DNA from 2 places in the Paenibacillus sp. FSL H8-0317 genome. Region 1 is predicted to be linked to the other one. Evidence: predicted binding sites of a transcription regulator. Region 1 holds the regulator's gene; the other holds the start of a gene.
What was found. The regulator Rex, encoded in region 1, represses fermentation and respiration genes when NADH is low (regulators of the CRP and FNR family bind a similar motif). The targets are predictions, from matches to a motif close to TTGTGAAATATTTCACAA.
Positions count from the first base shown of each region.

Region 2: nirB (nitrite reductase large subunit NirB) is a predicted target of Rex. The motif match lies at 1,218-1,235, and genes of this name have one in related genera.

Region 1 is NZ_CP150294.1:4,526,985-4,531,220, forward strand. It holds gene MHB43_RS20035 (hypothetical protein) at 1-213, opposite strand, end outside; gene MHB43_RS20040 (DUF5590 domain-containing protein) at 508-1,038, opposite strand; gene MHB43_RS20045 (amidohydrolase) at 1,076-2,383, opposite strand; gene MHB43_RS20050 (redox-sensing transcriptional repressor Rex) at 2,370-3,023, opposite strand; gene dinG (ATP-dependent DNA helicase DinG) at 3,242-4,236, opposite strand, start outside.
Region 2 is NZ_CP150294.1:5,169,346-5,173,581, forward strand. It holds gene MHB43_RS23185 (hypothetical protein) at 1-111, shown strand, start outside; gene MHB43_RS23190 (metal-dependent hydrolase) at 342-1,049, opposite strand; gene nirB (nitrite reductase large subunit NirB) at 1,325-3,754, shown strand; gene nirD (nitrite reductase small subunit NirD) at 3,813-4,139, shown strand; gene MHB43_RS23205 (formate/nitrite transporter family protein) at 4,189-4,236, shown strand, end outside.

The DNA.
Region 1 (4,236 bases):
TCTGCCCAAATCAACATCAGGTTGCAGATCCAGTTTCAATTGTACGTCATTGCGGTTAATAGTTAATTGAACGTCATTGACTCCATCGTACTGGTTAACCATCTTTTCAATCGGATTCTGCACGGCCACCTGACGATATACAAACCAACCTCCAAACAACACAACGGCTGAAATGACGGCAGTTAAAGCAATAGGCAATACTTTTAGCTTCAAGTGAATTACCCCTCCCAGATTTTGGCCTAACCTACTGGCTTATTGGTATATACGAATCATTGACTCCTGCGATAATTTCGACAGGTTTATTTGTTTTGAATGTAACTTTGAGTACATATCTGAGTATATCACATCGTATATACAATTTCGAAGGCGAAAATATGAATAAATTATTAATTTTAACTATTTAAATCAAAAATGTTTACAGACAACACAAAGAACCGGTTCAGTCGGATATCCGTCTGCCGGTTCTTTCATTTCTTTAAATTCTCTAGTTATGTCACTCTATTTGTTCTAGCTGTTCGGGAGTGTGTAGACCAGGTCCACCTGTTCTCCGTTGCTAAAACGATAAAAGCGATAGTGGTTATGCGTACCGTCTTTATAATACACTTGCCACACATATATTCCATTCACAACTCCGGGCATGATTCGCTTAATCTCACCGGCAGGAACTTCAGAACTGAAGCGATTGCGGATCTGCGCTTCGGACATGCCATTCTGCAGCAGCTCACTGTGTACAGCGTTTGCACCCTTAGCCGGTTGATTGTTTGCATCGAATTTAACCCAGACCATAACATCCTGGTTATCCTTATTTTTGCCGATCAGGGTCCAGTAGATATTGTCAGAGCCTTCTTTGTCTCCCCAGATGTACTTGCGCAATTCATCATAGGATGTAATGCCCAGTTGCTTCTGTGCTGCCTCTATAGCGAGCGCTTCTTCCTTGCGCTGGTCCTGCGTGACATAGACGTAATAACGCTGAAGTCCAAACAGAATCAGAACCAGTGCAAGTAGCGAAATCCATATCCACTTCTTTTTTTTCTTCAAAAGCCGAACTTCCTTTCCCTATGATGCTGTCCTGCAATTAACGAGCAAGCAGACCATCAAATGCCAATTGAGACTCACGCAAAATACGTTCTTCATCCAGCGTCAGACATTCGCCATGTTTCACCACTTGTTTTCCATCCACCCATACGTGCTCAACATCTTTGGCAGAAGCCGAGTAGATCGTATGTGAGATCAGGTCTGTATGTGGATAGAAATGTGCCTGTTCAATATCAAGGGCGATAAAATCAGCCTTCATGCCGACCTGAAGCGCTCCGGTATTGTTCAAGAAGATGGATTTGGCACCATATGACGTTCCGAGTAGTAACGCTTCGCCTGCCGGTACTGCCGTCGGGTCACCAGATACACCTTTGTGGATCAATGCAGCCAGTCTCATTTCCTCGAACATATCCAGGTTGTTGTTGCTTGCTGGTCCGTCTGTTCCGAGTGACACGGTAACTCCTGCTTTCAGCAATGCAGGTACCCCCGCAACTCCGGAAGCAAGTTTCAGGTTACTTCCCGGGTTATGGGATACAGCCACATCATGACGGGCCAGAATTTCAATCTCTTCATCATTCAGATGCACCGCATGTGCAACCAGGGATGGACGGGAGAAAAAGCCCAGTTTCTCCAGATGTGCCACAGGACGCAGTCCATAATCAGCCACGTTCTGCTCCACTTCACGAAGCGTTTCAGACATATGTGTATGGAGAGGAAGGTTTAGGTCATTCGCTACCTGTACAAGCTTCTCTATGTAGTCAGGAGGGCATGTATATGGGGCATGTGGCGAGATTACGGTTGTAATACGACCATCTGCCTGTCCATTCCACTCACGTGCAAACGCTGCCGACTCCTCCAGCTTCCGCAGTTGCTCTTCTTCCGAGCACAGCCCGATTACACCACGTGCCAGTGCTGCTCTAACGCCGGATTGCTCCACAACTTTGGCCACTTGATCCATGTGATCGTACATGTCCAGGAAAGCCGTAGTTCCGCCTTTCAACATTTCAAGCACCGATAGCGAGGTTCCCCAATATACATCTTCTGAAGTCATTTTCGCTTCCATCGGCCACATTTTTTCCTGCAACCATACTTGCAATGCAAGATCGTCTCCGTGCCCTCTGAGCAACGACATCGCTGCATGACCATGCGTATTGATCAGACCCGGCAGGAAGAACAGTCCTTTTCCATCTACCTTGGTACTATTTTTGTCTTCATCCGGCAATGTCTCACCAATATGCACAATCTTGTCATTCTCAACAACCATGTATCCTTGGACCACGTTCCATGTTGTGCCGCCTTCATTAACGGCAAATTTGCCGTTGTGGATTACCCATCTATTTGTTGTCATCTTCCTCGTCGTCCTTTCCAGTCTCCAAGTAATAGGCCAAACTAAGCAGATCCGTTGTAAAGTCAGCATGGTGAATGCGGATATGCGGCGGTGTTTTTAGAATTGTTGGTGCAAAATTAAGGATCGCTTCGATTCCGGATTCAATAAGCTGATCGGCTACATTTTGGGCTTCCGTATCCGGAACCGTGATAATTCCGATGCGGATGTTATCCGTTTTAACCGCTTCCGTCAATTCATCCATTGGTTTTACCGTCAAACTGTTGATTTGACTACCAATCTTCGGTCCATATGCATCAAATACAGCAACAATCTTCATGTTGTCTTTCAGATATGCGTTGTAGTTGGACAAGGCTTGACCTAGATTACCCGCGCCTACCAGAGCTACATTAATTTGCTGATCGATCTTGAGAATGTGACGAATTTTCTCGATCAAATAGGATACATCATACCCGATCCCTTTACGACCAAAATCACCGAAGTAAGCCAGGTCTTTACGAATTTGGGCCGGATTCAGATCCAGCCTCTGTCCAAGCTCTTGAGAAGAAACAGTAGCCACCTCACGCTGATGCAACTCGTTCAAATAACGCAAGTATACAGGCAGACGTCGTACCACCGCTTCCGAAATTTTATCCGATTTCATTCTTGCTCCCCCTTACCAAGGCCACGATAAAATAATAGATGAAAAGATGAGCATTCTGTATAAACTCAAAGATAAACGTGACATTTTATACAGAATGCTCCTTGTAATTTAGGTTATAAGTTCTTGCGTGCAACTGCTTAAATCGGATACGGGAATATCTAATAAAGTTTAACGCCAAACAATAGTGTCATGCAATGATGTAACGAACAAAACAACCATTATTTTTGTTCATTAGCAGGTTTTTCCAACCACTCGGTAATTCGTGGAACCATCTGCTCCGTGAGCATGTGTTCCATTTTGGGACCAGGTAATGAATATAAAAAGAATTTACCATAGTACGCTTCAATCACCCGTGTATCATAAACAATGACAATTCCTCTGTCCTTCGCTGTACGCACCAACCGGCCAAATCCCTGTTTGAAACGAATGACCGCTTGCGGCACGGACAGTTTCATGAACGGATTTTTCTTCTGTTCCTGAAGCAGCTCACTCTTGGCTTCCACCAACGGATGATTCGGTGGCTGGAAAGGCAGTCGAACAATAGCGAGACAGGTTAGGGCCTCTCCCGGGATATCTACACCCTCCCAGAAGCTGCTTGTGCCCAAAAGTACCGTTGCTTTGGCATCTTGGAACCTGCGAGTCAATTTGGAACGACTTCCACTGTCAACGCCTTGCCCAAGTAACGAGATGTCGTTACCAGAAAGAGCTTCTTTCAGCGGATCATAGACCTGTCGCAGCATCTTGTATGAAGTAAACAGAACCATCATGCGTCCACGCGTGGCAATTGCCGTCTCTGCGAGGGATTGCACCAGCATATTAACAAAGTGCGCATCACCCACACTTCCCTTCACACTCGGGAAATCACGCGGAATCACCAGAAGTGCCTGATCGCGATAGTTGAAAGGTGAAGGCAGCATCGACGTTAACAGCCGATTATTCTCGGAAGCTTCCTGCAAGCCAAGCTGTTCAATCATGAACTGGAATGACTTATCCACAGAGAGCGTAGCCGATGTAAGCACAACACTTTTCTTTTTGTCAAAAAACAAATCCTTAAGCTGTGCACTGACATCTACAGGTACGGCATACAGCTGGAGAGATTTACTGCGGAACTGGCCGCTGGCTTCCATCCAGTACACCGTTTTGGCGTCATCCATTCGCATGAAGAAACGTAGATTCTCCTTCAATGTGGTCAGATCTTTCAGCAATCCTGTAA
Region 2 (4,236 bases), 640 kb from region 1:
AATATCACACCATCGAATCAAGACAAACTGGTGCAATTCCTGGATGAGATTGGTGGGGACATGACGTTGAATGATGTTATACGGGCTTTCCAACAAAGAATCAATTCTTAACGCCAAGAAATGAGGTTGAAGTGATGTCTGACTTTGACGGAAATGGTTTCGCTGAGCTATTGATTATTGTCATTCTTGTTGTTTTATTTGTATTCGGTTCTTCCGATATTGACGACCTGACTGATTCTCCTTCTCAATCCTGAATTGGCTAGGTTATTACGATCCATTCATTATGAAATGCATTCCTGTAAACGCCAGCCCACAATATGCGGGCTGGCGTTTTTGGATGGCTATAGAAATAGCGGTGAGAATGCAATCCAGGCCAAAATAAGAGTAAGCACAATGCAGACATTCTCTACAACGGCCCCACGCTTGGTCCCTGTACTCATCAGATTCACCCGTATTCGCCACTTGAGCGGTGGTAACGGACGAATACCCCGATTGGTTAGTGAATCGGCCAACAGATGCATCGCATATGCCGTGCCTCCCGCTACCCAGATCTCCGGTCCCTGCTGCTGGGTCGTGCTGTACAACAAGCCCGCCCATATTGCGGTTCCGTACAGGGTATGTGTCAGTCCCCTATGAGTCAGTGTGGTGCAGAGCATTAACAAACTGCCTGCAATCAAGTTCCACGGTGCGAACGCGTGACCATAAAAGACCAGCCCGAGTCCAATCGCAAACATCAACACTTTGCGAAGCGAACGCGAAGGCAGGAATGACACAAGCGCAATGAGGATCGCAAGCAACAGGTTCCATGGTTTGGCATGAACATAGAAGTACACAAATACAGCTGTGGGCAACAGAATCGTCTGTAACAGCCTGATCAGACTGTTAGGCAAGGCTCTGGATACCAGCAGCGAATTCGGCTCATCAATGTCAGGCAATAACGAACCAATCAGAGCAACCGTAACTGCCGGCGCTGTCACCGGCATACCGGCCAACTGCAGAACAGAAAGTGACACGCCTGTCCCGATAATAAGGTGGGATCTTCCCATCATGATGCAAAAACGTCCTTTCGAAGAAATCGGGAACAATACGGCCCATTTCCGATTTTACAACGAAAACAAAATAAGAACAATAGTTCGCATTTCTTATTTGTATAAAAATAAATATCACTTTCTGTGATGGGGCTCACACCATTATATTTATGACTCTTTTATCTTTATTAGTGAATTAAATCACATAAACTGTCGTCAACTACTTGTATAATTTCAAATATAAACCACTAAAATTGTTGGTAATGTACAGCGTCTAAACAAGGAGGCATACACACATGAACGGAAAAAAAGAGAAACTCGTTATCATAGGTAACGGAATGGCAGGAATCAGTACCGTAGAACAAATTTTGAAATTAACTACGCGATTTGATATTACTGTTTTTGGCACAGAGCCCTACCCTAACTACAACCGCATTATGTTGTCCTATGTATTGGAAGGAAGCAAAACACTGGATGACATCGTACTGAATGATCTCCACTGGTATCAGGATTATGGTATTACCCTCCATACAGGAACAACCGTAACCCGAATTGATTCGGATACCCATGAGGTTGTGACGGAGGATGGAACTCGCTTCCCTTATGACAAAATCATCATTGCGACAGGCTCTAACTCCTTTATTCTCCCCGTACCTGGACATGACAAAGAAGGTGTTGTCGGTTTCCGCGATATCGCCGATTGCAATGTCATGCTGGAAGCTGCTAAGCAGTATAAACGAGCGGCCGTTATCGGAGGCGGACTGCTAGGCCTTGAAGCTGCCAAAGGGTTGGTACAACTTGGCATGGAAGTTACCGTAGTGCACTTAATGCAGGATCTGATGGAGCGTCAGCTTGATCCGCAAGCTTCAGCCATGTTGAAGGCGGAACTCGAACGTCAGGGTATCCGGTTCAAAATGGGTGCGCAGACTTCCGAACTGCTGGGCGGCGAACGGGTTGAAGGGATACGTTTTGCAGATGATACGGTTCTGAATGTTGATTTTGTGGTCATGGCTGTAGGCATTAAACCCAATACGGCTGTAGCCCGCGAAAGCGGTATGGAAGTCAACCGGGGGATTGTCGTGGATGACTATATGCAGACTTCACTTGAGAATGTGTACTCGGTCGGGGAATGTACAGAGCACCGCGGGGTATGTTACGGCCTCGTTGCCCCATTGTTCGAGCAAGGTATGATTCTGGCGAAACATATCTGCGGGGTTGAAACGGCTCCTTATGAAGGTTCTGTTGTATCTACGAAATTGAAAATTTCGGGTGTAGACGTCTTTTCAACCGGTGAATTCATCGACAGTCCGGAGCACACCGTCATTTCGCACAAAGATGACTGGAAACGGACTTACAAAAAAATTCTGCTCCGTGATAATAAAATGGTCGGCGCCGTGCTCTTCGGTGACATTACGGATTCTGCCGAATTGCAGAAGCTGATTAAACAACAGACCGAAATGACCGAAGAATTGTATGGTTCACTCATGGGTACAGGCTGCGGTGGTCATAAGAAAGCAACCTCTGTTGAAACGATGCCCGAGGACGAGATCGTCTGTGGATGTAACGGGGTAACCAAAGGAACCATTGTTGATGTCATTACAAACCAGGGCCTTACTACTGTAGATGAAATCAAAGCCTGTACCGGTGCAACTCGCTCTTGCGGTGGTTGTAAACCGGTTGTGGAACAGATTCTGCAATATGTACTTGGAGACAGTTTCAGCAGTGGAGCCAAACAGGGAATATGCGGATGTACTTCCATGGGACGGGATGAGATTGTAGCCGAGATTCGTGCAAAGGGATTACAAACGACCAAAGAGGTCATGAATGTACTGGGTTGGAGTCAACCTGAAGGTTGTTCCAAATGTCGTCCGGCGATCAACTACTACCTTGGCATGATTGCACCAGATACACACGAAGATGAGAAAGAATCCCGTTTTGTTAACGAACGTATGAACGCGAATATTCAAAAGGATGGAACGTATACGGTTGTACCTCGGATGTATGGCGGGGTGACTACACCAGCGGACCTTAAACGAATCGCTGACGTATCAGTCAAATATGATGTGAAAGCAGTCAAAGTGACTGGGGGTCAGCGTCTCGACTTGATTGGTGTTAAAAAAGAAGATCTGACCAAAGTCTGGGCTGAACTGGATATGCCTTCAGGTTATGCTTACGCCAAATCGCTGCGTACGGTCAAAACATGTGTCGGCTCCCAATTCTGCCGATTCGGTACACAGGATTCCATGGCCATGGGCGCTCGCATCGAACGTAAATTCGAACGTCTGGATCTGCCAGCCAAGTTTAAATATGCTGTCAACGGTTGTCCGCGGAACTGTGCAGAGGCATGTACCAAAGATATCGGTATCGTTGGTAACGACGGAGGTTGGGAAATCTTCATCGGTGGTAACGGTGGTATTAAAGCAAGACTGGCTGATTCCCTATGTAAAGTGAAAACGGATGAAGAGTTGATTGAACTGTGTGGAGCCATCATGCAATATTACCGCGAGACAGGTAACTATCTGGAACGGACGTCCGAGTGGGTGGAACGCATGGGTCTGGAGCATATTCGTTCGGTGGTTGTGGATAACCTTGAGGAACGTAAAGCGTTGATGCAGCGGATTGAATTTGCACTTGAGCATGTTGAAGAACCTTGGCAAAAAGCGATTCGCAATGAAGAAGGCCAAAGCAAAATGTTCCATGGTATCGAAGTATCGGCTCGTCCATAAGTAAGTTCGCAAGATTAATATTGCCGGAATGTTAAATATAGATAAGGAGTGGTTTAAGATGACGACCAAACAATCAGGCACCTACTTCCCTGCCGGAGTAGTTGAAGAATTCCTGCCACGAATCGGAAGAGTAGTTGAAATTAAGGATCAACAGCTTGCTGTCTTTCGTGCATCGGATGGAACCATCTTCGCTGCGGATAATCACAATCCCCACCCTAAGGGTGGGCCGCTGGCTGAAGGCATCGTGTCCGGGCATTATCTGTACGATCCACTGTATGATTGGAAAATCGACCTGACTACCGGTCTTGTGCAAGCACCGGACAACGGTCAAGTACAGATGTATCCGGTGAAAGTAGAGAACGGCCAAGTCTGGATTGAAATATAGCTCCATTGAAACGTTCAAAGATTGATGCAAAATAATGGGGGAAACCGTGATGTATACACCAAGTGTTGAGGGAATTATTGAAGCTGCGGTTAAAAAA